DNA from 2 places in the Heyndrickxia acidicola genome. Region 1 is predicted to be linked to the other one. Evidence: riboswitches for the same ligand, from Rfam matches in the RefSeq annotation. Region 1 holds a riboswitch; the other holds the start of a gene.
The links. Region 1 has a riboswitch for cobalamin ahead of A5N88_RS09180 (DUF4430 domain-containing protein). Riboswitches for the same ligand answer to the same signal wherever they lie in the genome.
Positions count from the first base shown of each region.

Region 2: linked by a shared signal. The riboswitch ahead of A5N88_RS06210 (acyl-CoA thioesterase) and the one ahead of A5N88_RS09180 (DUF4430 domain-containing protein) in region 1 are both predicted to bind cobalamin.

Region 1 covers NZ_KV440953.1:1,965,431-1,980,204, forward strand. Annotated here, with positions in the region: gene A5N88_RS09165 (energy-coupling factor transporter transmembrane component T) at 1-732, opposite strand, end outside; gene A5N88_RS09170 (DUF4430 domain-containing protein) at 729-1,499, opposite strand; gene srtD (class D sortase, LPxTATN-specific) at 1,512-2,135, opposite strand; gene A5N88_RS09180 (DUF4430 domain-containing protein) at 2,132-3,985, opposite strand; cobalamin riboswitch at 4,191-4,381, opposite strand; gene A5N88_RS09185 (GNAT family N-acetyltransferase) at 4,448-4,900, opposite strand; gene A5N88_RS09195 (3-ketoacyl-ACP reductase) at 5,905-6,621, opposite strand; partial or broken gene hxlB (6-phospho-3-hexuloisomerase) at 6,817-7,310, opposite strand; gene hxlA (3-hexulose-6-phosphate synthase) at 7,310-7,939, opposite strand; gene hxlR (transcriptional activator HxlR) at 8,159-8,527, shown strand; gene A5N88_RS09215 (GNAT family N-acetyltransferase) at 8,692-9,126, opposite strand; gene A5N88_RS09220 (hypothetical protein) at 9,253-9,744, opposite strand; gene A5N88_RS09225 (hypothetical protein) at 10,339-10,539, shown strand; gene A5N88_RS09230 (NAD(P)H-dependent oxidoreductase) at 10,692-11,360, opposite strand; gene A5N88_RS09235 (IDEAL domain-containing protein) at 11,482-11,823, opposite strand; gene A5N88_RS24800 (hypothetical protein) at 11,866-12,033, opposite strand; gene A5N88_RS09245 (Rrf2 family transcriptional regulator) at 12,256-12,669, opposite strand; gene A5N88_RS09250 (STAS domain-containing protein) at 12,984-13,826, opposite strand; gene A5N88_RS09255 (VanZ family protein) at 13,958-14,572, opposite strand.
Region 2 covers NZ_KV440953.1:1,329,406-1,344,179, reverse strand. Annotated here, with positions in the region: gene A5N88_RS06285 (YheC/YheD family endospore coat-associated protein) at 1-766, shown strand, start outside; gene A5N88_RS06280 (histidine phosphatase family protein) at 1,054-1,617, shown strand; gene A5N88_RS06275 (YdcF family protein) at 1,776-2,378, shown strand; gene A5N88_RS06270 (P-II family nitrogen regulator) at 3,345-3,704, shown strand; gene A5N88_RS06265 (ammonium transporter) at 3,708-5,018, shown strand; gene A5N88_RS06260 (CD3324 family protein) at 5,340-5,606, shown strand; partial or broken gene A5N88_RS06255 (FusB/FusC family EF-G-binding protein) at 5,947-6,605, shown strand; gene A5N88_RS06250 (hypothetical protein) at 6,745-6,990, opposite strand; gene A5N88_RS06245 (Hsp20/alpha crystallin family protein) at 7,136-7,618, shown strand; gene A5N88_RS06240 (hypothetical protein) at 7,984-8,406, shown strand; gene A5N88_RS06235 (hypothetical protein) at 8,704-8,934, shown strand; gene A5N88_RS06230 (hypothetical protein) at 8,995-9,276, shown strand; gene A5N88_RS06225 (hypothetical protein) at 9,305-9,541, shown strand; gene A5N88_RS06220 (GNAT family N-acetyltransferase) at 9,909-10,421, shown strand; gene A5N88_RS06215 (5-methyltetrahydropteroyltriglutamate--homocysteine S-methyltransferase) at 10,625-11,728, opposite strand; gene A5N88_RS26080 (hypothetical protein) at 11,721-11,852, shown strand; SAM riboswitch class I at 12,005-12,108, opposite strand; cobalamin riboswitch at 12,235-12,424, shown strand; gene A5N88_RS06210 (acyl-CoA thioesterase) at 12,613-13,086, shown strand; gene A5N88_RS06200 (RraA family protein) at 13,931-14,548, opposite strand.

The DNA.
Region 1 (14,774 bases):
TCCAAGCCAGCAGCCGAATAAACTTAATCCACCAAGACCCAATAAATAAACAAGTGCAGCCCAATCTTTTTTATGCATTTTGTATGGAGAATATTTTGAGCGTTTTTGGATTCCATAGCCTCGTGCAGCCATCGAGTCTGCTGTTTGTATCGCTTCTTCCAAAGACCATGTCAACAAAATTTGAACGAACAACAGGCCGCTTCGCGAACGCTCTCTGATGGTTCCATTATGAATGCTTAAGCCCTTTCCCCGCTGAACCAGTTCTATTTCATTCAATCTTCTTTTTAAAAGCGGTACAAATCTCAGACAAAGCATGACTAACAACGCCCATTGAGGCAGCCATTTCGAAAAAAGAAATAAAAATTTTTCAGCTGTAACCACGTGATTATATGTGCCAAATAAAAGCAGCAAAGAAAAAATGGATAAAGAATAAATAATTCCCTCCATAACGGATTCAAGCATTATAGGATTTCCATGAAAATAAAACAGGATATGCGTCCCTCTGTGATTGACTAATGGATTTATTACAAGAAAAACAACCGCCATAAATACCATTAGTTTTCCGAATCCGGCTAGTGTTTTGCCCTTATCGAGAGCATAATGAAGCGCAATTAAAACAAGAGCTCCAGCCAGAAGAAAAACAGGATGCTTATCAACTGTCAGCAAAATCGCAGCAAAAATATAGTAAATCAACGAAACGAAAGGATGAAAGGATCGAATTCCACGATTCATCCCTGGCCATCCTTTTGATAATCAGCCGTATAACTCCACACAATGTGATCACCTTTTGAAAGCTTCATTGCACCTGCGCTCTCTGACAGCAGCTTTCCATTGACATATATATTCCATCCGCTGGTAGGGCCATCATCGAACTCATAGAGATTATCAATTCCCTCAACATAGGCCGTTGCACCGGAACCTCTTACACTGTACTGAATCCCTTTTTGTTTTAGAAGGTTTAACGTCATTGTAAGGACGGTATCCCCTTTCTTAAAATCAGCTTGTGAAACAGTAAGAATTGTTCCTGTTTTTGAATCTCCCTTCACAATTATAGAGGCATCGTACTTGTCTGCCTCATTTGTTTTTGGTGTTGTACTTGTGTTCTGGTTTACTGAAAATTTTGTTTGAGGTTCAGAGTTACTTGATTTTTCGTTATTGAGGGATGATGACTTCTTATTGCTATTCCCCTGGCTGTTTTGAGGCTTTGCAGAGCTATTATTGGCATCACTCTCACTGGCATTTTGACTGTTTTCCATTTCTGAAGCCTTTTGATTTTGATCGCCGTTTTGATTCAGAACAGTTTTATCTTTTTGGGCTGTTTCCGAATTCCTGTTTTGGTTCGCCTCCTGCTTTTCTTTTGTTTTTGAATTTGAATTTGTTTCATGAACATTTTCTGTTTGACTGGCTTGAGGTGTTACCGGGTCCTTTTGGCATCCAGTAAAAACCATCAGGGCCATTAGCGTAAACAACGTGATGCAAAAAAGTCGAAACTGACGCAAGATGTTCGCCTCCTAATTCATTTTTGGATATGCATATATGATATATCGATCTGGAGCGTCCCCAATATAATAAAAAGGATAACAGGTAGTGAGGATCAGCTCTTCCTTTGGTGCAGTAGAGTGGATCACGGTACGGTCATCTGCCTTTACAACCTTCATATGATTAATGACATACACAAAGGTGCCGGATTGTAAATCTGCAATCAGCTCGTCACCTTTTTTTAGTTCTCCAACATGGCGAAAAACTGTGTCCCGATGTCCTGAGAACACTATTTGGTTATGTTGTCCCGGCAGCCCGGATCCTGTGAAATGCCCAACACCTTTTCTCAACATAGCTTCGCTAGTGCCTTCTATAATAGGAAGCTCCTTATGTAATCTTGGAATTCGAAGTATTCCCAATATCGATTCTTTTTCAGAACCATTCTTCCCGTTCGTTTTTGGCACCTCTTTGCTTTCTGCAGTCTTTTTTACTTTAATTCCAGGATCCATTTTTTCTAAATGTGCATTTTGAATCATCCTTTTAGCCTGAGAAAGAGCCGACATTTGCTCATGCCGACTCTCCATACTATTTAAAACACTATAACCTATACAAAGGACACCTGCTGCGAATAAGGCAACGGCTGCTCTTTTCATCATTTCATCGATTCTCTTCTGCGTACAATCACATAAATGATTGCGGCTGCCAGGATAAGAATTATACCCGCAAACAGCCAGTTTTCATCATTTGCTGCTGTATTTGGAAGCTTTCCTCCCTGCCTTGAAGCAGAGTGGCTTACTGCATTGCCCGCTGCTTCATTGGCACTTGTGGCAGAAGAAGGATGAAACTGGTAAACAGACCCTTTACCTGTAAGATAGCTTTGATAGGCTGTTAATGCTAACAAAGCCTGAGTAGTAGAAATTTGATCAGAAGCTTTGTCAGATAAAAGGTGTGAATAACCGCCATCTTTTTGATTAAAGGCTGCCAAATGCTTAAGCAAATTCCCTCCTGGTTTTGTAAACTCCTTGCTGCCTGGAGAGATCTGAACGGAAGCTAATCCAATAATCACTTGGGCTGTTGTCTCACTTGAATCTCCTCCATTATCTGAACTATTGTATCCCCCTTGCTTATCCTGTGTCACTGATAGCCAATGAACGGCTTTTTGTATAGTATTCTTTACATTTCCCTGTGATTTGTACGGGGCAAGTGACGAGAGAGCCATGGCCGTAATATCTGTACTTGGAGAGCTGCCAAACAATGCCCAGCCCCCATCCTTGAGCTGATGACTGACCAAATACTGAACGAGCTTCTGCCTGCTCCATTCTGCGTTTTCAGGAAGCTTATAATTGCCGCTGTCATATGCTAAAAGGGCAAAAACAACTCCATTAATCCCCTGGTTAGTCATACGGTTATTAGAATATACTTTTCCAATAAGATTGTAGCCATTAAAATTAGCAGCATTTTTCCCTGCCGCCGTTATCCCTATTGCCATTCTCTCATAATCCGTAACATTTCGGAATGAACCGTTGTTTTCTTTTAGCGTCTTTAGCACACTCTGCAAGTATGAAGACGGAATTTTGGCACCTGCTTTTGTTAAAGCCATTATCGCAAATTCGTCTTCTGTACCCTGCCTTTCTAAATACTGGGCAGAGGACTTAATAAGGGTGCTGACCTCGCTATTGGAAAAGCCAGCAGCCGGGACCGTCCCTTTCCCAGTTGTTCCGTTGTCAGTGGTACCGTTAGTATTGTTTTGGCTGCTTTCGGAGGTTCCAGCTGGATTTGTTACATTCACATCCAGATGATCCCCGTTTTTTAGCGTATAAGAGGATAACCCCACTTCCATCGATTTACCGTTCAAGGACATATTCCAATAATCATTTTTATCAAGCTTGATATCACCAATATTTTGGACAAAAGCAAAGTATTTAGAATCAATCGGTGCAGTGAGAGTTTTTTTATTTAGGTCTGCTGCCTGTTTCAAGGCATCATAGGCATTTGCCCCATCTACAATCGATAGCTTTGTGCTGGGAATAACCTCACTGCCTTTTTTATCTTTTGCCGAAACGATCACAGAATTTTTTTTCTCAGGATAGCTGACGATCTTTATTAGAAGATCATCACCTGTTTTTACTTTATAACTTGATAATCCAACCTGAGAATCAGATCCGTTAATAAAAAAGCTCCAATAGTCCTGACCCTTTGGTGACGCCTCTCCAATTTGATTAACAAGGTATCCGTTGTATTTTTGATAATAGGTAGCGTCCAATTTCATATGATGCTGACTTGTAACCTCTTTCAACACATCGTAAGCCGTTTCATTCTTTTTCAGCTCTACCGCTGTTAAAGGAATCACTGATTTCCCATCCTTATCAAGTACAGAAATCATGGCTCCATTTGTTAAAGAAGCAGCAGAGACATGATAGGATAGACCTGGTACAGCCTGAACCATAAAAAGCATGGCAATGAACACTACAATTGCTGCTTTTCTCATAAATTTTCCGCTTTTCATTTTTTTTCCCCCTTTAATTCAATCGCAACGTTACTATAAACCTGCCTGTTGATTACATCTTCCCGTACCATCTGGAACACAGGATTCAGCTTTTTATAGACCAATCCCATAAAAAAAACACCTCCTATTCAGAGATGTGCGTGTTGCAGCAGGCAGAGCCAAGATGGAAAGCCCCTGTTCCAACACCGCCCTATCCGCGTAGGTCATTTGGTGTAAAGAATAGGCAGGTCTCCTGGCTTATGATCAACACTTTCCAATTCCTTCCCATCCGTGGACAGTGGTATTTTTAGAAAGCTCCCAAATACAGTGGCGGGACCGCGCCGGATTAAAACCGGTCTTCCCTTTTCATGACAGCAGCATTGTTCGCGGCTATCAACCTATCTTTTTCATATAGTAATCTCACTATCATCATAACTATTACATTTACATCATGTCAATAAATTGCTGGAAAATAGTTGAATCCTATGACAATTCATAGTGTAGCCATTCAGAGCGCTTTCCACCAAGCTTTTCATAAAGGCTTTGGGCGATCTTATTATCCTCAGCGGTTTCCCAGGTCATACCAGCCAGGTCATTCTCTCGGACAAATTTTGCACATTCTTTAAACAAGTGTTCTCCTAGTTTAAGGCCGCGAAATTCCGAGGAAACAAACAAATCATTCAATATGGCTGTTCTTTTTAGACTCAACGTACTAAAAGTAAAATAAAGTGTAGCAAAACCGACAATTTGGTGATTCACTTCTGCCACTAGCTGAAGACCTAATTCAGGACTAATTAAAAGTAATTCAATGTGCGCTCTTAAATCACTATCTTTCGGTGTATCCCTTTTATAAAAATCGACTATGTATTTTCTCATTAAGTAACATAACTCCGGAATATCCCTTTCTTCTGCTTCCCTAACAGCTGTCTGATGCATCCCTCTCCCCACTCTCTCCTTGATAACATTTACCTAATTATACCAAAATATTACTTCTATGCACATATAGCTTCTTATCTAAATACGGGCTTAAAAAAATACTAATGGCTTGGAAGGTGTTTTATATTGAAATGAAAATATATGTCTACTTCCTATCCGCCGCTCATCTGCAGTTTCCTGCATTAAAGCATCAAGATATCCGAGGCTTTTTCCCTAAAAAGGCTCAAACCTATGAATATCATACAATTTCAGATGGACAAAAGAGGATCTACACAGATGGGGCAATTTGGTTTATGAAGGACAAGAGGGAAAGAACATTATTCATACACTCAACCTCCCGACAAAAAGTACACCCATTGTCTTGTAAATAGTCGAAATTCAGCCTGCGCTTCCTTCTTAAGAAATATGCCAGCACCCTTTTTAGCGTAATAATAACCTTTATGGAGGCGCATTTGTGTGATTCCCTGCATAGAAATGTGCCTTTTAATACATGAGATAAGAGAATTATTTCCCAGGAAGTGTTTTTCCCTGCTTGCCCTTTTTTGTATCTTTTTCTTAGCCCAATAGACATTTCATGAAGGCTCTTATCCCCAAAAACACCTATTTGCAATGGAAATACCTCTTATTAACTTCCTTCCACAAATCTTTATTGATTCCCACTTATCCACATCCGGTAATTCAAACATACAAACCCTCTCATAGGACAGTCCACTTCGATCAGCCCATCAGCATTGATTATTGGGTTCCATTTTCCTAGAAAACGCTAATACGTCGATCGTATTTCTGTTTCATTTCCTTATAGATTGCAAGATGAGTGACCGAATTGGCATTTGTATAAATGTCATGATTCTAAGAGACCCAAAGTTTAATCCATTTACACATTATTAATTCAAAAAAAGCCTCTGTTAAACCTCCCGTGGAGTTTTAACAGAGCCAAAAAAAGAAAAAAATATGGCAGCAGGTAGTTCCCAACAGCTTGTTATCCCGTAGTGCAAAAATACAAATTACGGGTTTGTAGACCAAAGTCCAGCTGATTTTATAACAATGCGCGGATGAAGTTTAAGCTGTGCTACCATGAACTCAGCCAAATCTTCCGGCTGCATAACCTTTTCAGGGTTCCCGTCCGTTAAATTGGTTTCAATAGCAAGATCTGTTGCAACAGTGCTTGGAGTTAAAGCTGATACTCGAATGTTATGTTTTCTTACCTCCAACATAAGGGACTCTGTTAGGCCAAGAACTCCAAATTTAGAAGCACTGTAAGCACTTGTAACTGGTGCTCCTTTTTGTCCCGCTGTAGAGGATACATTGATTATATCCCCTGTTTTTTTTTCAATCATGCCTGGAAGAACAGCTCTTGTAACATTGTATACGCCCATTAGGTTTACGCGTATAATATTTTCCCATTCTTCAGGATCCAGCTCTAGAAAGCCTCCGAATTTGGCGATCCCTGCATTGTTTATCAGAATATCAATTTCACCAAGATCACTCGTAACATGCTCTACAGCCTTGTTGACAGACTCCAGATCAGCAACATCCGCTGCAGCTGCAGAGAACTGGATGTCATACTCTTTCACTTCCTCGGCAACCTTCTCGAGATTGGATAGGCTGCGGCCAATTAAACCAAGATTGACACCTTCTTTTGCCAGAGCGATAGCAGCTGCCCTGCCAATACCTCTTCCTCCGCCGGTAATCAAGGCGGTCTTGCCTTTTAATGTTTGCATTTTTTTCCTCCTTGGTTGTTTTTTTGAATCTCTAGCGAATTTCCGTACAATTGAAAAATCCTATGCTGTACTTATTCATAGCATCCTTTCGTAATCATCTTCCCAGTTTATAATACAAAATCTTTTATTTCCTCATTTATTTGTCAAATAGCAGCAAAGTTTACGAAAAGAGCCTTCTCATTCTTAACCTTATTGTTACTCAAGATTAGCATGTTTTCCATACATTGTATTAGCGTAAAATGACTGCATCATAAAACAATAACATGGTTTGCTCAAACAAAGAACCCATTGGCTGAATGGTTCTTTTATCATCATCCTTTTTATCCTTCGGAGCACCAGGCAGCTTAACTGTAAAATCAGCAAGCTTCCCCAATGAGGATTCAGAATTTATCGTCACAACAGCCACTTTTCCTCCAATAGCTTTGGCTCTTTCTGCCATCGTAATCAAGCTTTTAGTTTCTCCAGAGCCGGAACAGAATATCATCCTTTTCAAAAGTACTAGTTACCGTTTCACCGACGGCGTAAGCATCAAGCCCCATATGCATGAGTCTCATAATAAACGATTTCCCCATTAATCCAGATCTGCCTGCTCCAACCGTAAAAACTTTTTGGGATTCTAATATGCCATTAACCAGATGTTCGGCCGCTTGATCTGAAATCTGATTTTTCGCCCGGCTCAGCTTGCCCATTATCCTTTAATCATTTTTTGCATTGCAGCGGCTGCAGCTTTTTTATCGTCCTGAGCTGTAATACCTCCGCCTACGATGATTAAATCCGGCTGCACTTCCACCACTTCATGAAGAGTGTCCAGCTTGATACCTCCAGCAACAGCTGTTTTTGCATTTTTAACGACACTTTTAATCGCTTTTAAATCTTCGAATGAGTTTTTGCCTACTGCTTGTAAATCGTACCCAGTGTGCACACAAATATAATCGACTCCAAATTCGTCAAGCTCTTTTGCACGAGTTTTAATGTCCTTCACAGCAATCATATCAACAAGCACTTTTTTCCCTTGTTTTTTTGCTTCTTCCACTGCACCTTTAATCGACATGTCCTCTGCAACGGCAAGAATAGTCACAATATCTGCACCTGCTTCAGAAGCTTTCATTACTTCATATCCAGCAGCATCCATAATTTTCAAGTCGGCTAAAATTTTTAAATTAGGGAATGCTTTCTTTAAATCACTTACTGCTTTTAAGCCTTCATTTATAACAACCGGAGTCCCGATTTCAACGATATCAATATGTTCCTCAACTTCTTTGACAACCTCAATGGCTTCTGGGATGTTAACTAAATCTAATGCTAATTGTAATTCCATTACAATGCCTCCTTGTTGTATATGTGTACAGAAATAATATCTCCATAAAAGCATTTAAAATAGGCCCTTACAGATAAAATGAGTATCCAATTTATTGTATACCTGATTTAACACTGATTATTATACTCGTTCTATTATATTTTGAAAGTACGCACATTTTTCTTACATAGTGTCAAAAAGTATACTATTATGTATAATAAAGGTTGAGGTGATATGATAATGGGCCGTTTTGAGGACAAAATGTTTAATTGTGAAAAAGAATTGACTCTTGCCGTCATTGGGGGTAAGTGGAAAATGCTCATCCTCTGGCATCTTGGGAAAGAAGGAACCAAACGATTTGGTGAGTTAAAAGCTCTTATGCCTGGCATTACGCAAAGAATGCTTGTTAATCAGCTTCGGGAACTCGAAGAAGATCTTATTGTCCATCGTGAGGTTTACCCGGTTGTTCCCCCCAAGGTGGAGTATTCCCTGACCGTACAGGGAGAAAGCCTGATGCCCATTCTGGACTCCATGTATGAATGGGGAAAAAACTACATGGAACTATTAGATAATCAGGAAATCCTTATCAAGAAAGAAAATATTAAATAAAATACTTTTATAATCCTCTATATGATTGAGATTATTCAAGGAAATAGATAGGGAACCCTCAGTAATTAAAAGGTTCCCTTTTTTATGAAGCTGAAATCATAGCGTTCTAAGGCTAAAAAGCTCTTTCGCTAAATGCACTGCTTGTCCTATTACACAAAAACCTCTTATAAATATTTTTTAAATCCCTTGCTAACCGAACCGTTATATCCTTCTCTCTCAAAGAACTGATGTGCTTGGAGACGCATCGAATTACTCAATAGCATAATCCTGTGGCAATCTATTGATTTGCAATATTTCTCAACATATCGTAAAAGTTTGTGACCAATTTTCTTATTTCGATGATTCTCATGCACAATAATGTTTTCGACTACTCCATAAGGTCTTAATCCGTGCAAAGCCTGCAAACATATATTAAGTGTAAGTGTCCCAAAAATTTCTCCATTTTCATCGTAAACAAATAAGAAATTTTTGGGGTCCCTTCTAATAAAATCAATTTGTTCTTCAAGAACATTCATCTTCTTACTGTTCGGTACCAGCATTTTATATAAATTGTAAATTTGTTGTTTATCCGCTGCTTCTGCTTCGCGTATCATATCCATTTTGATTCCTTTCGTTTTTTTCTAGGTCAATTCATATACCCTATAATTGCGCAAAAATCATATATTTTAAAATCTATTTGTTATGTAATAGTTAAAAAGGCATAGATTCACAAAGCTTTCACTTAATCAATTAACCGACACGGTTTTCACAAATGAGAAACCTAAATAGCGATAGTTGATTCTTACAGTTTCTATCGACTTATTGTAGATAATAGATAATCCGTAACTTTTATCTTTATTGGTAGCTGTGCCCATATTTTTCTTTTCTAATAGCTGCTGAGGCGAAGTGTTAGGCTGTATTGTTACAGATGTTATCTTCTTAAGTCCGTAATTCTGTGCGTCACCCTTAAAGGAATCAGCAATAATTAAACCCTTTAATATATTGCTCACTTGCACTTTCAATTTTTTAGGGCTCTCATTATGATTAACAAGAACACTAGTAATTTTTATATCTATAAAACCTTTATTGCCGATTTCAATTACTACCGCATGCTTATCATAGGAAGTACCAACAGTTCCATCGACCAAAGGCTGATTAAGTTTTATATATATAAATAAGAAAACAAAAAGAACAAGAACACCTATACCCACAGCGAAAAAAATGACTGATTTTTTCATTGCTTCATCCCCCCTCTAATTAGTTAAATTTAGAACACTAGATTTATTAATTACGCTAATAAAGTGAATTCAAAGCAAAAGAACAACACTTGTATTTGTCTCTTTCAAAATAGATGATATTAATAAACCGATTTCCTTTTTTATTCCACATAACACCTTTACTTATCTTCATATTGGCTTTTAAACAATAAAATATACAAAAGCATCTACAAAACCTCTTCCAAACAATGCCCTTTTCCATTTGTGCACAAGCAGCCTCTCAAACAATTATTTCATTTAGAACTGTCTTTGCATGATGATATTTTATCTTTTTCTTAAGCTCTAAATAGCAACAAAGTATACGAAAAGAGACTAATGGATTAACAAAATAAAAATACTTATATTACAATTTTATGTACTTTAATTATTCAAATTTCCATAAATAAGTTTGATTTTCATTTTAAAACAGGTAAAATAAAGGTATGTTCTTAAAAAAGAACATACCTTTATTTTAGTTTCACATTAAAAAGATAATAACATTGAGCGCTATGCTAGCCAAGAGACTAAATAGAAGATATATGGATAAATTATAATCATATTAGGAGTGAGGATAACATGGATTTAAAGCAATTGAGGCAATTTCAGGAAACCCTGCTTGAAAACCAGCATTCCGGACAAAAATGCTCTCATAACGTTCTTTATAATGAAAACGAAAAAACTGAAAAATACCTTGAAGTCCTATATCGAATTGAAGCAAAATTAGATGTACTTCTCATGCAGCAACAAAAAAATGTTCATAAAGATAATATTTTCTAATATTCTTAAAAAGGAATGACTGAGGTCAACCCGTTATGTTAATTATTCTTAATCAATTAGAAACAAAGTCTATTGAAAGAGACTTAAACAAACAAAAAAGATGATTCCTGTTAACGAAACCATCCTTTTTCAGCGTTCTCAGAAGGAAGAATTTATACCCACTGTACCACTTGTTTTAGTTCTTTTCTTGTTTTTTCTCTGTGCGGTTCCTCACCTCTATAGCCAAAGGCTGCCATTACCGAAGCTTCCAGCTTTCCATCCTCAAGAAGGCCATTCTCAGCAAGAATCCGATTGACAGCATCATAATCAAATCCTTCTATCGGACAGGAGTCAATTCCGATTAAAGCAGCAGCCGTCATCATATTCGCAAGCGCAATGTAAGTTTGTTTGGAAGACCAGTCAAACATTGCACGGCTGCTCTCAAATAATTTCATATCCACCTCTTGAAAACTTCTGTATCTTCCGGAAATTTTTTGAATCACTTCATCGGGCATCTTTTTTACATTTTTCAAGTGATCAATCACATCTGGAGAATCATACCTCGCATTCTTTTGGGCCAAAATAATAACAAAATGGCTTGCTGTTGGCAGCTGGCCTTGCGCTCCCCATGAAACTTCTTTTAATTTTCCCCTTAACTCCTTGTTTTGAACGACTAAGAATTTCCACGGTTCAAATCCAACAGAGCTGGGTGACAGCCTTCCAGCCTCTAAAATATATTCGAAATCCTCATCCGTTATTTTCCTGGCTGGGTCAAATTTTTTTGTTGCGTGTCTAAAGTGAAATGCATCTAAAACCTGTTGTTTTATCAGTGTATCTTTCATTATTTATATCTCCTTTAAATACATATTAGTTCAAATTAATTTGCTTCAAATCTTTCTGCATTCAACTGCTCCAATAATAAATTGTTCATTTCTTTCAAATATCGCTGGACAGGCAAAATAACTACTTGGTGCGATTAAAATCTAATTGGTTTAATTGAGTATTATAGCAGTTAGACAATTCCATAAACCATTCTTCATCGTTTGTTTTTAGTGCAAGATCTATTAGAGGAAGGAGCTGTTCCAAGGTCTTGTCCTTTGCTGCGGGTATTTTTTTTATCCAGTGATCTAAAACATTAATAGATTTTCCTATCGTTGTTTTATTATCACATTCTGTCACTTTTACTTTTGCGTGTCCCTGGAAAAAATCTAATTTTTCAATATATCCTTGAAAAAGCTCTCCTTCCACGGACCTTCCTTTAACCCAGTCACCTATTTTTAATTTTAACGTTTCATTGTTTTCCATTTAATGGATTACCTCCAAATAAAAGATGTATAAAAGAATTCATTATTCAATTTTTTTTTGCTTTGTTATGCTCGCTTGTTGATTTCCGCTAGAGGCGCTCACTTTTCCCGTAGGAGTATCGTGCCTTGTGCTTCTATCAGCACTGGCTTTTTCAAATACATTGGTTACTACCTGGTCTCCCTGACTGTTGATTAATAATAATTTGAGCATTAACACAGCCTTTATAAAAGACTGACTGTAACAAAAAAAAATTACATTTATTAAATAAAAACAAGATTTAATTTTTTCAAAGGCTGTTTTCGCATAGATTGTTGCTTTAAGTATTATTCCGTATGTTATCTGTCTTGGTTGCATCTTTATATAAGATATACACAAGCTTTAATACTAATCTTGGATTATTAATCAATTTATTGCGTCAAATAGCAATAAAGTTTACGAGAAAAGCCTTTTCAAAACACTGCTGACGGTTATTTTTTCAAGATATCTGCATAAATAAGTTTCTGTTTCATTAAAGATACCATCCATTACATGCTGAATATTCGACGAAAGAGGACATGTTTGTTCAGGATCTCCTGAACACCAATTAGGTTTGAGGGTACCTATCGAAACGCTGAGATAGATTTCTGCAAGAGTAACCTCATCTGGGTCACAATTAAGAATATATCCACCGCCAATTCCTTCTTTCGTTTTTATATAACCATTATGTCGTAAAATACTCATAATCTTACGGATTCTCGCAGCATTTGTAGAAACATTCCTTGCTATTGTTTTACTGCTTGCCATATGATCTGGCAAATAAGATAAATAAACAAGAATATGAACGGCTATTGTAAATTCACTATTCAATGTTTTCATTTTCTTCCCAAGAAACGTACTGTAATTTTATTATGTACAGTTTATGTCGTCAAACAAAAAGCTCAGCACCTGATTCCCCTGCTTTAAACAACTCTAAACATATTCTCAGCATTAATCCCATGGCTTTGATAGAGCACTCTGTTGTTTTTTAGCTCATTCGATTGAAACGGCTATTTCACTCGAATGAGCTAAAAAAGAGTAGTTATCAACATAGAAATATATCAGAGCCAATCCCATAATAAAATGAAATCCAGATAATCAAGGCATAAAAACACAGCATTCCATTTGGAGTGCTGTTATTTTTTCTATTTATTCTTTTTTATTCCAATACTAGCCAGTGCAGTATGCAAGTTGGCAAAGGTTTGAAGGTTAGACAAGTCAATACCTAATGACACAATGGTTTGGGCAATCTCGGGCCTTATTCCGCTAATACAGGTTTTTACTCCTATTAAGTTTAGTGCTTCTATTACTTTAAGCACATGGTCTGCCACCATTGTATCAATAATCGTTACACCAGAAATATCTAGGATTAGATATTGGAAACCTAAACGGACTGATTCCTGGAGGGCTGATTTCATAAGCAGATGTGAACGTCTGGTATCAATTTCACCAATAATAGGAATAATCCCTGTGTCCTTTGAAACAGGAACCACTGGAATAGACAATTCTTCTAAAGCAGTATAGGCCAGCTTCATCATTTTCTGACTATGCTCATCATATACCTGCCCTATAATCGCGCTCACTTCATCCATAATCGGATCCAAGATTTTACTGACATCAAGCATGGTAATCGGTGCAAACTTTCTTTGCTCAAGCTCCTCTGTGAAAACATCCCAAATCACGGTGCGATAAAAAGAAAGGGAGCGTAAAGATAAGGTTAAAGGTAAATGTATTTCAATAGCCGACCTCGCCGATTCCCTTGCCCATAAAACAACTTTCTCATTTGCAGCAGGTTCCGGCTGAACCAGATATTCACCTAAATAAGAAATCAGCTCCGCATGCCATTCTAAAACAGATGCTTCATGTTCTCCTATCAGACTGTTGGCATCTTTTACGAATAATTCATTTTGTAAAACTGCTATGCTTTTGGCTAATAAAAGCTTATTTGAAATAATTTTTTCTCCAATATACTTCAGTTCTTCTCTCATGCCACTGCTCTCCCGGAACCGTATTTCATAACTATACAGATTATATAATAAAGCATACTTTGAATGTAAATTTTCGAAATTTATATTTTCTCTTACCATCCAAAGAGTAGCTGAAGGCACAAATTCATGCTTCACGCCTGCTGATTAAAAGATTTAACGGGAGTAATAACAATTACTTTTTTAAAAACCGGGTATAACCAATATCCAATCTCTATTCCAACTGTATTTAATATTAAATCATCAATATCGAGGCTTCCACGATGCGTCAAAAGCTGCAAAACCTCAATAAGGGAGATACAGGCCGCTGGCAAAACTGCCAGTCTGAAAAAACTTCGTTTCTTAGTCAGCAGTAAAATACAAATTCCATTTGGTATAAATAAGACAATATTCGCAGCAAGATTATAAAAAGCCACCAAAAATTCCACTCTTTGCGATAAGTAAAATAGAATAGTTTTAAAAGGAATAAGGTTCCACTCATGATAATGCTCATTGGCAGGTCTGAAAAAAAGTAAGATTAGCAGACATACAGAATATAAAATGATTACTCCTTTAATTGACCACCTAGGTATATGAAGCTGAACGCCATTCAATAGGCATACGGCAAATAAGGTCATTCCAGTCCAGAACCCCCACACGACTGCAATGGCAATAGGATTTAGAAAAAGAGCTAACCTCATAAGAAAAGGAAGCATGATGGAGTAAATAACCTGAGAAAAAACCTGAGAAAGCAGTATTGTTTTTTTCATTTCAAACACTCATTTCATAATGTCCATATACATTACCTTTACTTATCATAACCAATCTTTTTCCTGGTGTCATTTATACAGGAATAGGATGTTGCACTGAAAAGCAACATCCCTCACCTTTTTTAAATTCACAATTTTAAAATTATTCTACCCAAACAAACTCCAAAGCTTTTTTGTAAACATTATTGCTATTTGACACAAA
Region 2 (14,774 bases), 640 kb from region 1:
TCGAATACCATTTACAAGCCATTCAATTGGAAATAAGATGAGTGTTTATAAAAGAATCAAGGAAGGAGGGGAATATGAGCCTTATCTGATTCCATCCGAAACGTATAAAGATTTTGAAACGTTCGACATTTTTGCGAACCGTTTTGATAAAATTGTTATGAAACCGGTAAGCGGACATCAAGGCGGAGGCATTCTCTTTATTGAAAGAGAAGGAAAAGCAGAATATAAGATAAATGAAAATGGCGAAACAAACATTTATTCAGAAAAAGCATTAAAAAAGCTCCTTATGGAACATACGAAAGAACAAGAGTATTTAATTCAGCCATTTATTATGTGTAAAATTAAATCAGGCCATGTCTATGATTTTAGGCTTCATGTTCAAAAAAATGGTGAAGGAAGATGGGTCATTACTTCTATTTATCCACGAATAGGCCAGTTGGGAACCTTTACATCCAATATGTCAAACGGAGGTTATACAGCATATTTAAAGCATTTTCTTAAAAATGAATTTGGTAATAAATGGTTCGATGTGTATCAGCAATTGAAATGGTTTTCATTAAATTTTCCGGTCCATTTTGAAACTCTTTATAAAGGGGATTCTTTTGATGAACTCGGTATTGATATAGGCGTAGACCAAAAACGAAAATTATGGATATTTGAGGTGAATTGGCGTCCTGGTGCCCCTATGATATTTGACCTTGAATTAGATGTAGCTAAAAATACAATTCAATATGCCAAATATTTAGCTGCTGCCAATAAGAACTAGAATTCATAAATATATTGTTTTACGGAGAATATAAAGGAAAGTATTCATAAGCCCCTAAAAACAGCTTGGTCATTGCCGGGTTGTTTTTATGTTTATAATGAAGGTTTGTCATTTGTTTGGGAAAAGCCTGAAAATCCATTAAAAATGATATGTTATAAAAAAGGAAATATACAGCTTTCGGTGAATTAGGAGAGGAGGGATTGAAAAATACGCAGACTTTATATGTAAATGTGGCTCTTTTAAGAGTTATGTGAATGCATCTGTAAAGGAGTTAAAGGGGGGCTATTTTGCTTACAAATCTTTATTTTGTCCGGCATGCACATTCTGTTTATTCACCTGATGAATTGATAAGACCTCTTTCTAAAAAAGGCGCTATCGATGCTGTTAAAGTAACGGTAAGATTAAGAAATGAGAAGATTGATGATGTGATTTCCAGTCCTTATAAAAGAGCTGTTAAAACAGTTGAAGGAATCGCAAACCTCATTGGCAAAGAAGTTGTTAAGGAATATGAATTTAGAGAACGATTACTCTCTGGAAAACCTTTAATAGACTTTCAATCTGCGATCAACAAAGTCTGGGAGGATGAGAGTTTTTCTTTTTCGGGGGGTGAGTCAAATAACGCTGCACGAGAAAGAGGGGGTAACGCTGCCTTGCAGGTTTTAAAAGACTATGAAGGGAAAAACGTTGTAATTGGCACACATGGCAATATCATGGTCTTAACGATGAATTTCTTTGATGGAAAGATCGGGCTCCCTTTTTGGAGAGCACTTGATATGCCGGATATTTATAAATTAAGCTTCAAGGGTAAAGAGTTGATCTCCATGAAAAGATTATGGAAAAACAGACTCTAGTCTAACTTACAGAGTGAAAACGCTCGCTGAAAGAACAATTGTTACAAAAATAGAGTGCAGAGACGTGAAAGTTAATTAGTCTTAAGAGACAAGATGAAGCGAGTGCCTTTTTAAAATCCTTATGGAACAGGGTATGTTTACTGCCTGGAGGAGGATTTATGTTCATTTCACAATTGAAGATAGAGGAATTGACCAAAGAGCAAATCACCCAATTTATTTTTGAAGGCATGGAAGATGATGGACAGGAGGGTGATTGCATTCTTGTATTTGGAAATAGGAGTTTACATAGGGTGAAAAAAGCGGCTCAATTATATTTCGATAAAAGGGCTCCCGTCATACTGGTTTCAGGTTCCGCAAATCGATGGCCAGAGGGGGCGACTGCTGAAGCAGTCTGGATGAGAAATCATTTGATTAAAATGGGGGTTCCCGAAGATAAGATCCTTATGGAGCTCGAAGCGGATAATACAACGGAAAATGTCATTGGTTCAGCATATGTTTTGCAAAAAAAGCTAGGGCTGCATACAGTAAAAAGAATCTTAGCGGTCAGTGCTCCCTTCCATATGAAAAGATGTTATTTGACTCTTAAAACCTATATGCCCACCTGGATCGATTATACCCTATGTCCTGATGACAGGCCGCTCGGCCAGAAACATAACTGGCAGGATGACCTGCAGACTGAGCAATTAATATTGAAGGAAATGCATTCTATTATACAGTACACAAAAAGGGGGATTCTTTTGGATAGAGAAATTGATTTATAGTGTCATAGGAAAAGAAAAACTCAACGTTTTTTTTAAAGGGGTCAATAGAGGCTGACTCAAAAGGCGGTAATAAGCGGCCTTTTGAGTCACCTCTTTTTTTATTTTTGGACAGAAAAAGGAAAAGAGAAGAAGAACAATTGATGCGAATAATAGCATGGTATCTATCTGCTGAAAATACATTTGAGCAGAAGAGAACAGGCAGAGCGAATAGCGCTGAGCATATCTAGTAATCCCCAAAGATCGTCGGGATTCAACGTTAATCAGAGTGGAAGGCAAAAGACTCCTGCAAGTTAAGAGAATTATTTGGGGATCTCTCATAAGCATGCAACAATGTAATTTCACTACCGCCCACGGAAAGCGAGTATTCAGAGTGAAAATCAACTGGCTGGAGGATCAAAACGCTGCCTATGTCTATGTACATTCCCCAATTTAGATTTAATTCAAAGGTTGATTGAAGAGGAAGGTGCGAGACTCCTGCGGGATCAGCGGGACCCCCCACGAACACTGCGACGAGGAGCTTCCTCTACCGATTCCTGAAGCGAGATTTACAACGAAAACCAACCAGCAGGATGACAAGGGCACTTCCCATGTCTTTCTTAAATCCTATTGTTGATCTGAATCTAAAGTTGATTGAAGTGGAAAGCGAGTGCCTGAAGCGAAAATCAACCTAGCAGGACGATTAGAACGCTGCCTATATCTATGTGCAATCCCCATTTTTAGCTTAAAGGTTGATTGGAGCGAAAGGAAATGCCTGCAGTAGTAATCAAAAAGCAAAAAAATTTGTTGTAGCCAAGGTCACTTGATAACACTGCACCATTTGGGACAACCTCTTTGTATTGAAATAGTGTAATTGCTCAATTAGGCGTATGTTTTCATTAAAGTCAATTGACCATAATTCAAATATGTTATATTATAAAACATATTGATGTTATAAAATCTCACATACTGCAGGCGGTGTGGAATGAATTGAAAAAAATTGAAGCGATTATTAGACCTGAACGGCTGACTGAGACAATTAAAGGCTTAAAGAGCATTGGAATTACAGGTTTTACTGTTTCTCAAGCAGTAGGCAGAGGAAGGCAAAAAGACACTCAAGGTGTTTATCGAGGGAAAAATTATAAAATTACATTACATCCAAAGGTGAAATTAGAAATCGTCCTTTCTGATTATATGGTAGACCCGACCATCAAAGCGATTATTGAGTCGGCGAAGACTGGCGATGATGGAGACGGTAAAATTTACGTTTATCCAATATTGGAAGCCTATAATATAAAAACAGGCAAGCCGGATTTTGATATTGATGATTTAGTGGAAAAGGAGGGATAATGGATGCTTATCCATTTAAATGCAGTATGGGTCGTAATTGCTGCTGCAATGGTTTTATTCATGGAAGGCGGATTTAGCTTACTGGAGTCAGGCTTTGTCCGTACAAAAAATGCCGTCAATGTCACCATGAAAATTTTTGTAGATTTAACGGTCGGAACACTTTCTTTCTGGATTATAGGTTTTGGCCTCATGTTCGGAAAGGATGCCTTCGGACTTATTGGTACGACTCTATTTGGAAATCCATCACATATTGCCCTCTCTATTCCTTTGCCTAGTGCGGCATATGTTCTCTTTCAAATAGGGTTTGCTGTTGCTTGTATTTCAATCGTTTCCGGAGCAGTGGCGGAGCGGATGAATTTTAACGCTTATATATTAACAGCGGCATTAATTTGTATTGTGCTATACCCAGTTACAGGTCATTGGATTTGGAACCAAAGCGGCTGGCTTGCGAAATTGGGTATGAAGGATTTTGCCGGTTCTGCTGCCATTCACGCAGTAGGTGGATTTGCAGCCTTTTCAATGGCAAAATACCTTGGCCCGAGAAAAGGGAGGTTTAATTCAGACGGGAGCACTAATGTCTTTGCCCCGAGCAATATTCCACTAGCTTCGGCTGGAGCCTTTATTTTGTGGTTCGGCTGGTTTGCTTTTAATGCTGGAAGTACGTTGGACGCTTCGAACAATGCCCTTGCTTCCATCGCTTTGAATACAATGCTTGCAGGTGCAAGTGGAGGAACAGCAGCATTGTTCCTGACTATTAAAAAATTTGGGAAAGCAGATCCTAGTATGACCATTAACGGCGTGTTGGCCGGATTGGTAGCCATTACAGCAGGCTGCGCATATGTATCTCAGTGGAGTGCCATTTTAATTGGAATAATCAGCGGTGTTATTGTTATTTTTGCTACGTTATTGGTTGACTTCTTAAAGGTAGACGATCCAGTTGGTGCGGTGGCTGTTCATGGGTTCAATGGAGTCTTTGGAACGATTGCAGTAGGATTGTTCGACCATTCCCAAGGCTTTTTGACTACTGGAAATGCTTCATTGCTTGGAGTTCAGGTTTTAGGAGCAGCTGTGGTAATGGTTTGGGGACTTATGGGCGGAACGCTTATGGCCAAAATATGTGAAAAAACAGTCGGTCTCCGGGTTAGCAGCCATGAGGAAGAGGAAGGATTGGATATGTCCTATCATGGAATACCTGCTTATAATGAACTCGAGCGTTTTACAGACTTGCCGACAAGCCTTTATAATTTTGAAGAAACAACAGGTATTACGATTGCATCGCCTGTAGAAAAAGGGATCTCAAGAGAGATCGTGTAAACTATACGTTGGAAAAAGCCGCGAATTCTTACGCGGCTTTTATTGTTCCATTTAAAATACGTAAGAGTGGAATGTAGATTTTTAGCTTGAAAAGCATGGCGTTTTTCCAGGGTTCCATTATAATGAAGAGTGAAAAACAAAAGTGAGGGGGCAGACAAATGGCAAGTCAATTTTTATTGCCGAACTCTTCAGCTACTCATGCAAAGCCTGGTTTTGAAACGGCGATCCCTTGCATGGGGCATAACATTCAGTAATATTTCGCCAATTTAATAGTAGGCTTTGCACCTTATTATTTATTAAATAATTAAGGGGCTGGCAAAAATGAAATATGTAAAAGCAACTTCTGTTTTACCTGAGTCGCTTATTTCTGAAATACAAAAATATGTTCAGGGAGAAACCATTTATATTCCAAAGCAGTCGACCTCACGCGAAAAATGGGGGAGCAAGTCAGGAACAAGAAGATTTTTAAAATCCCGGAACGCCACAATTAAAAACGCTTATTCAGATGGAACAGCATTAACTGAATTGGCAGACAAATACTGCCTTTCTGTTGAAACCATCAAAAAGATTGTCTATTCAAAGCACTGAATTTTCAGTGCTTTTTTATAATGTTTGGAAGGTATAAAAATTTTTTAACAAATAGGCAATGCTTAAGCACAATGTTGATTGGAGCTGTGAGGCACAAGACTTTCGCGGAAAGAGAATACCTGCAAGGGAAATTAACCCGCAAGATTAACAGAGCCATTAAATAAATGAATTGGATTTAACTGATTCTTTATATAAGCTAGTCTGGTTGCTGGTTAAGGAAAAACAGCGTAAATAAAAGAAATGAAAAATCTAAGTGGAAAGTTTGTTTAGAATTGTTTTTTACCTATTTTTTTACATATACAAGATGTAAACTACTAGTGGATGGATAGGAGGAATGAATATGAATCCATTTATGAGAACTGATCAATTTAACTTCATAAAATCACAAGCGCAAATTTTAGTGAAAAGTCATGCCAGTGTAAATGACAAGAAAGTTATTCATGCATTAAAGACATTGGCAGCAGATAAAATTTACGAACTATTTTCTATTAGGTTAAATGAAGATCAAAAACGATTGCTCGAACGAATAATGGAAGTGGAGGATGGTGTTAAGTGCAAAAAGTATTTAGAGGCTGTGAAGGAGTATGTGATCCCTTTTTAAAAAGTCTCCGAGCAAACGGTTAAGAAGCTGTTTCCAAAGGCTAAGAAGTTAAAGCTGCCTTCCTTTATGGAGAACCTGGACTATAAGGAAATTTCTTATCTGGGTTGGGAAGACAAGGGCTCAAGTAAAAAGTACTTGATTGCTCTTTACCAAAATGATTTCGTTGGACTGCATGGTACATTTACACCTTCTCAAAAAAAGGGATATGTACCATTTGCAGCCGCCATGCAGAAGTAGGCTTGTTTATGTCGGAAACAAAAGGGGCAGTTCTAGGGACATTCACAAAGCGAGGTAACTATATTTGCAGAGATAGTCTGAAATGTAATGAAAATATGATCTCGCTTCAGAAGCTGGAGGAATTTATTAAACTTCTGAAAGGATTAAAGGAATCGAGCTAAGCCGATTCCTTTTTATTTAAAGATTAAAAGGTAAAGTAAAAAACAAATGATTTCATAGAAAACATAATTACTGATAATTTGCAATGCACAATTACATAGTAATATTAAAAAAACCAACTATAACTAGCGACGGCTTTCGTTAAATCAAATTCAACGGCGTTGATTCAAAAGTTGATGGACAATCAATTTGGTCTTTATCATCTACCATACTTCTTGTACCGATAAATTTTGAATCATCTCCGAAATTTTGGCCGTATCCTTGATTTTTTTTATCCGAATTGTGCCAATCTGCTAACAGATTTTGGCCGATATTTACTGCAGACGCATTTTCAAAGGAATTAATTTTTAAAACAAAAATATTAATATTAACAGACGGTGACGCCAATTACATCCTCCTCCTTTTCCTAACATATATATGATGATGATGAGATATGTATGTAATATAACGTTTTCACTTTAAGGCTTTTCCTATATTTACAGCATGTAAATCCTGCCGCTGCCACCCTTTTCAATATACATGGAGGTTTAAAATGGATATAGAAAAACTAAAACAATGGATGGAGTTTGCGCAAAGAGTTCAGGGAAGCGGAGATTTTTGGAATTCTATTTTTGATCAGGATCAAACAAATTCCTTTATGAATACAAATTCCGGGCCTGCTCCGAGTCAGCCAATTGTCCAAACTCCGGTTTCACCGCAGCAGGAATTGCCGCTAGTAGACGTTTATATAAATGAAAAAAGTCTTTTTCTAATTGCTTCTATGCCAGGTGTTGCAAAGGAGGATATGAAGGTTTCTTTCAATCATCAAAGTGTCACCATAAGAGGAATTGTCAAACCTTTATTTCACCACGCAACACCACTTGTAACGGAAAGAAAATACGGCCCTTTTGAAAGGACTATTAAGATTCCAGCTCCAGTTGAAAATGCTAATAGTGCGGCAAAATACCTTAATGGGCTTTTAATTATCACATTTACACGAATTGAACACTGTGATGAACAAATTATTATTGAATAGTAGGCTATATTTGTATAAAAGCTATTTCGAATCTATAGAACCTGTGTTACAAAATAAGATGAGCATTTTAATTTTATCCACAATGATAACCAATCCCTTTTGTAATCTTTCACTCCATAATAATATCCATTTCCTTTAGCGGTGGGACATGCTATACATAATAACAATCATTTTTAAGCTGCTCCATCAAAAAATATGGCTTTGTTGGGGACTCTGTTGTTTTTAGCTCCAGGAAAGAAAGGAAACAAAAAAGCATGATATTTTGCTTTTTGTTCCCTTCTTTCCTGGAAAATGGGAAAAAAAACGAGCAGTTATCAATATAGAAATTTAACAGAGCCAAAAATATAAAGATAGCGGTGAATTTTATGTCTTTAAAAGGGGTATTCAATTATTTTTTAAAAAATGATTCAACAATAAAGCAATTAAAAAGAAAAATTAGTGAGCTGGAGAAAATAATTGAAAAAAATAAGTCTGTACAAAATGATGCAATTCCGAATAATGAAAAACCTCTCACTCCTGAAGGTAATATCCAACCGCCTATTGTGGTTGAAAAGCTTAACGTCGAACGGCTTGTCATTGATAAGGTGGAGCTTAATAACAATTTTGGGCAGCTAGGAATTAAGGAATTGAAAGGAAGGCTAAATATAGGAGCAACTTATGGTGAAGGGGGAATAATGGATTTTTTGAATAAAGAAAATAAAGAACTGAAAAGGAACAATACCGTGAATTCAGGCTTTAAAACAGAGAAAAAAAACGTTGAACCTAAAATTAACATTAACAGCAGATAACGATGTGCCATTTAAATATCATGTATCTGAAAATATTTTTTAAAAAGGTAATTGAGGCCGTAAGAAGCCTTACTTGAAGGGGCCGTAAGATTTAAAGTAAAGTAAACAAAATGCTCCGCATTAATAATTTATAATCCAACACATATAGTTTATTGAGAAAAATAAATTTAAAAAAGGCTTTGTTAAAGATCTATTTTATAGTTTATTTGTATGAAACAGTCGACAATCAGTCCTTTTAACTTAGTCTTAAAGAAATAATTTTAAAACGAACAAACCTGAAAAGAAAGGGAAGCAGTTATGAAACCTGTTCCAATTAATATTCATTTAGGTGATTTAAAGCTTAATAGTGCGGATCATTCAAGTGCAATTTCAATAGGAACAACAATCCAGATTGGCAGAAATGTAACAGCCAGAAAAAACCAAGCATTTGGTCAGCAGCTAGCGGATAATACAATTCAAGTTAATCCGTATGCTAAAACGATAGATAACGATTTATCTGATTTTTTTTCGGTAAAAAAAACGAATTAGCCATTAAAAATTTCTTCATTTAAAGCATCTAAAATGCAAAATTATTTCATAAAGGAGGAAATGGATGAAAACAGAATTGCATTTCACAATTTTTTAGGAGAGATGTGTATGTTTTTTTCGCCCGTAACGATTAATTTGCAGTCTATAAAAATAAATTCTCTTGACCATTCGGCAGTATTCAATATGGGAACAAGTCAACACTTGGACTTGTTTGTATCTTATAAGAGAAACCAAGGCATTGGGGAACAAAATGGTGATTTTTCTCCAATTTTTAATCCCGCTTCTTCTGTGTTAGATTCTGATGTAAGTGATAGTGCTAGTATTAAAAATAGTTTAATTTAACAAAAAATTTTTTGTAGGAGTGAAGATGATGGTGCAATTTACCCCTATGGTTTTAAATGTTTTTGCATTTAAGGTTAATTCAGTTGATAATGGAGCGGTCATTAATGCGGGTTCACTTCAATATATAGACCAATTTCTTTCATATAAACGGAATCAGGCATTCGGAGAACTTAATGGCGATTTATCTCCGGTCAGCCTTCCGATCTCTCCGATTATGGATCCTGATGTAAGTGATAATCCGTCAATTAAAAACAGTTTAGTCTAAGATAGATTATAGTTCTCAAGCAAATTGGCCATTCTTAAGATTTATTTTTTTATTGTTTTCCATTTCTTCTATACGAAGATTCGCTATTTATAATAGGCTCTTTAAATTAGTTGAAAGCTGCTCGTTTTTTTGCTTCTTTTCTTTACTATAACCTTTCTGCTGAGGTAAAAGGCGTGAGAAAAAAGAGTTTCACTTGAATAAGAAAAAACAACAAAGTCAGTAACTATACTTTTGTGTTTAGAGGATTTTGATTGTTTTTTAGCGAATGTATTTGTGTTTCACTATTGCTTACAAAGTCATAAAAAAAATACGGGTTTAAAAAGGCAATGGAAATGCAAATTGCTTTTGTTTCTTGAGGGGTGTGTAGATGATTATTAGAAAGGCAGTATTAGCCGACGCTGCGGGTATAGCCCGGGTGCATGTAGATAGCTGGAAAACGACCTACCAAAAAATTGTTCCTCAAGATTATCTTGATAGCCTTAAGTATGAAACCAGGGAAGAAATGTGGTTGAATGCTATTCCAAATGGAGGAATATTTGTGGCTGAACAAGAGAGTGGCAGAATTGTGGGCTTTGCATCCGGAGGGAAGGAAAGGAGTAAAAAATATCATCCAGAGTATGAGGGTGAATTATATGCTATTTATCTTTTAAAAGAATGTCAAAGACAAGGCCTTGGCAAGCTACTGGTAAAGGCAGTTATAGAGCATTTGCATCAGAATCATATTAAAAGCATGATAGTTATGGTGTTAGAAGGCAATCCTTCGAAGAATTTTTATGAGTCTCTCGGAGCAAAGAAGATAGACTTGGAAGTGGTGGACATTGGAGGGGAAAAACTTAATGAATTGGTTTTAGCCTGGGAGGATATAAGGCCATTTCTTTAATAGATTTTTTTTGGATCCACTTTTCTTCTATTAGTATATGCAAAATAGCTCCCCTCATAATAGGGGGCTATTTTGTTTGAAGAAGGAAAAAAATTTTAATCACTAACGTATAGAACTAATGTAGTTTCTGTCCAGCTCCAGTACCTATCGGTAGCAGAAATCCGCACGCCGAAGAGCAAGGAGCTTGCGCTTTTCTACATTATTCACCCCCAAATCTCTTTGGAAATCTCAACAATAAATTTGAGTTTGTTCCATTGTTGTTCTTCTGTTAACTTATTGCCATGGTGGGTAGAAGCAAATCCACATTGGGGGCTAAGGCAAAGGCGCTCTAATGGGATATATTGTGCTGCCTCTCTTACTCTTGCTTTAATCGTCTCTTTATCTTCCAACTTACCTGTTTTGGAGGTAACGAGTCCCAGAATGACCCGGGCATTGTTTTTTGCTGCGTATTCCAAAGGCTTAAAGTCTCCTGAACGATGATCGTCGTATTCTAGAAAAAATCCGTCTACGTTTTCATGTGCCAGTAAAGTAGGGGCAATCATTGAATAGCTTCCCTCAAAGGCCCATGTTGAGCGGTAGTTTCCACGGCATAAATGGGTTGTAACCACCAAATCATCCGGTTTTCCCTCAAGGACCCCATTGATCACGCGCAATGCTAAATCAATAAGCTGATCTCTCGTATATTCACCGTCTTTAAATTGGAACTCTGGATCGCAAAGCCTGGCAATATAAACATCATCGAATTGTAAATAACGGACGCCAGCTTCATAGAACGTTTTTAAAACGTCCCGATAACACTCGACAATGTCTCTTGCAAATTCTTCGATATCTGGATAAATTGTTTTATTTCGTATGGCAATGTTAAATAACTGGTTTGGACTTGGAATGGTTTGTTTAGCAACCGCACGTCCACCTACTATTTCATTAAAATCTTTGAAATCCTGAATAAATGGATGCTCCTTGTTAAAAGAAATTTTATCAATATTCCTGACGTGATAGCGATCTGTTTCTTCACCCGCAAATTGATAACCTTGGTCAGGCACATACCCTTCGATTCCATTCAGGTGCTCAAGGAAATCGAGGTGCCACCATGTTCGGCGGTACTCACCGTCTGTAACAAGCTCTAATCCAATTTCAATTTGCCTTTCAACAATACGTTTAATTTCACGGTTTTCTATTTCACGTAATTGAGCTGAAGTTATCGTTCCGTTTTTATATTCTTTTCTGGCTTGATGAATGGATTCGGGTCGTAGTAAGCTTCCTACATGGTCAGCGCGAAAGGGGGCCTTTGTCAAAGTAATGGACATACTCATTCCTTCTTTCATTATTTTTAATAAGCTTTTATATCTGTTAGAGATCAATGTTGAATTTAGAACGATGCTGATTGGAGAGAGGGTGGGTGACTGCAGCGGAAAGCAACAGGCAAGATGAGCAAAGCCAAGCTTTTTAAACTTGATTTTCACTTTTATCCAATGGGTGCTTAGCTCTAACCGTTGTAAAGTTCTAATCATAATTGGGTCAAATTAAATAAAAAACCTCTTCTGTCCGTCGACAAGAAGAGGTTGATTGAATAAATGCTGCTCTTCTTATCTTCAAGCTTAACGCTTCTGGAATTAGCACAGTACTTCAGAAAAAGTCTGCTGCTGAGGTATCAAAGGGCCAGTCCCTCCACCTCTCTGGATAAGAAATGAAAATTATGAAGTTTTAATAATATTCAGTCTACAATTCAATAGTGAGAATGTCAAGAACAAAGTAAAGATTAAAATTATTAGCGGAGCACATTTTATAGTACAATAGAATTGACGATAAGTCATTTAACTGCATACTTTATGGTTTCTTAATAGGATATTAAGAATGAAAAGGGAATCCGGTGAAAGTCCGGAGCGGTCCCGCCACTGTAAGAGGGAGGTTCTTTCAAGCTGTGCCACTGTTTCTATGGAACGGGAAGGTGTAAAGAACCGATGAAATCAAGCCAGGAGACCTGCCATAAAGGAGCACACAGAATTCCTACGGGAGATAGGAGAGTGTTGCAAATGATATGGCCGAGGAATAAAAAAGCCAGTACACGGCGCGTACATAATTTTCGTGAGCAATGGGCTGCCCTTTATGAATCAGGCTTTGATTAAAGCAACTGAAGTGGAAAAATTTTCATAAAGCCGCATTTAAAGATGAACCATAGGAGGGTCAGCTCATGACAAAAGCTTATTCTACAGAACAATCAAGAACTCATCAAACAAAATTGGTGCTGCCGCCGGATACGAACCATCTTCAAACAATATTTGGAGGAAAGGTTCTGTCTTATATTGATGAAATTGCCGCAGTTGCTGCTATGAAACATTGTAATCAGGCAGTCGTTACAGCCTCTATTGATTCAGTAGACTTCATTTCTTCAGCTGCAGTTGGAGATGCACTTAGCCTGGAGGCATTCGTTGCTTCAACAGGGCGTACTTCGATGGAAGTTTATGTTCGGGTTTATTCTACCAATCTACTGGTCGGAAAAAAAACACTGACAACCGAATCATTTTTAACAATGGTTGCAGTAGATAAGGATGGAAGACCCGCCCCTGTTCCCGGGGTAATACCCCAATCAACGGAAGAAAAAAGATTATTTGAGACGGCACCTGCACGCAAGGAACATCGAAAAAATCGTGCGTTAATCCGTTAGTCAATAGGAGCAGTTATTGAATGCTTACACATAAAAATGAGGGTGACTCAAAAGGTGGTTATAAGCGGCCTTTTGAGTCACCTCTTTCTATTTTTGGACAGAGATAAGAAAAGGGGGGAAACACTTGGTGCGAATAATAGCATGGCGTCTTTGTTAAAAATTTATTTGAGCAGAAAAGAACAGGCAGGTCGTAGAAGAGGCAGGACGAATAGCGCTGAGCATATCTAGTAATACCCAATGATCATTTGGATTCAACGTTGATTAGAGTGAAGGCAAATGACTCGTGCAAGTTAAGCAAATTATAAGAGGATAGCCCATAAGCATGCAACAATATGGTTCCAGTCCCACACACGGAAAGAGAGTATTCGAAATGAAAATCAACTGGCAGGATGATCTGAACGTTGACCATATCTATGTACAATCCTAATTTGGATTTAATTCAAAGGTTGATTGGAGAGGAAGGTGCGAGACTCCTGCGGGATCAGTAGGCCATAGGGAGACCCCGCAAGAGCTTGCGACGAGGAGGCTCCCGGCCGCCCGCGGAAAGCGAGCGCCTGCAGCGGAAATCAACCCAGCAGGATGATCAGAACACTGTCTATATCTATTTAAAATCCCAATTTTGATTTAACTTAAAGGTTGATTGAAGTAAAAGAAGTGCTTGCAGTGCAAATCAACCTGCATAAAAAAATTTGCTGTCTCCAAGGTCACTTGATATCTTTGAACCATTTGGGACAGCCTCATTTTCTGCGTAATGAAGAGGATTGATGCTGGAAGATTTATCTTAAATATTCTAAATAAGGACGTATAATCGAATTATAACCATTCTTCTGGCTATCCTTTCTGCCTAGTTAGAAGTCATGTCATCTAAATATTTTTTGATCGCTTCCACATTACCAGCTACATTTTTTTCTCTAATTTCATCCTTTTTTAACTTATCAACTGCTTTTTCCAAGATTGCTTGTGCTTCTGATTGGGGGATTACGACAACTCCATCTGCATCACCCACAATAATATCGCCTGGATTCACGGCAGTTCCGCCACAGGAAATAGGAATATTGATTTCCCCTGTACCAGCTTTTCCGCTGGCTGCTACAGATGTTCCTCGTGAGAAAACGGGAAAGTTTAATTTTTTAACTCCTTTTATATCACGAATGACTCCATCTACAACAATGGCGCTAATGCCCAGTGTTTGGGCCATTCCTACAATGAAGTCCCCGGCAATGGCTCTATAGAGATCTCCTTTTGCATCGATTACGAGGACATCGCCAGACTTTGCCTCTCTTATTGCTTTTAAAACAGCTAAATTGTCGCCGACCGGAATCTTTACATTAAAGGCTCTGCCGGCGAATCGGTAGTCCTCCTCCAAGGGTTTAATAGCAGGATTCATATTATTTAATCCATTCATAACATCTGAAATACAGGTTGTAGGGATTTTTAAAAATTCTTTCACAATCGATTCCATTAGCCGGTCTCCTTTTTATAAGTTCTTTTAGGTAAAGTATATATCCAATTTGTATTTTTTGAAATTTAAAAAAATTTATTGTTTAGCATAAGATAGAATTATCGATTTTAGTGTACTGGAGAGGATTTGGCAATGCAGCATTCCATTTAGGATAATTTATATATCTATTACCATATCTCAGGCAGGAAGGTGATTGAGAAACACAGTTGCCTCGTCCATTAACTGT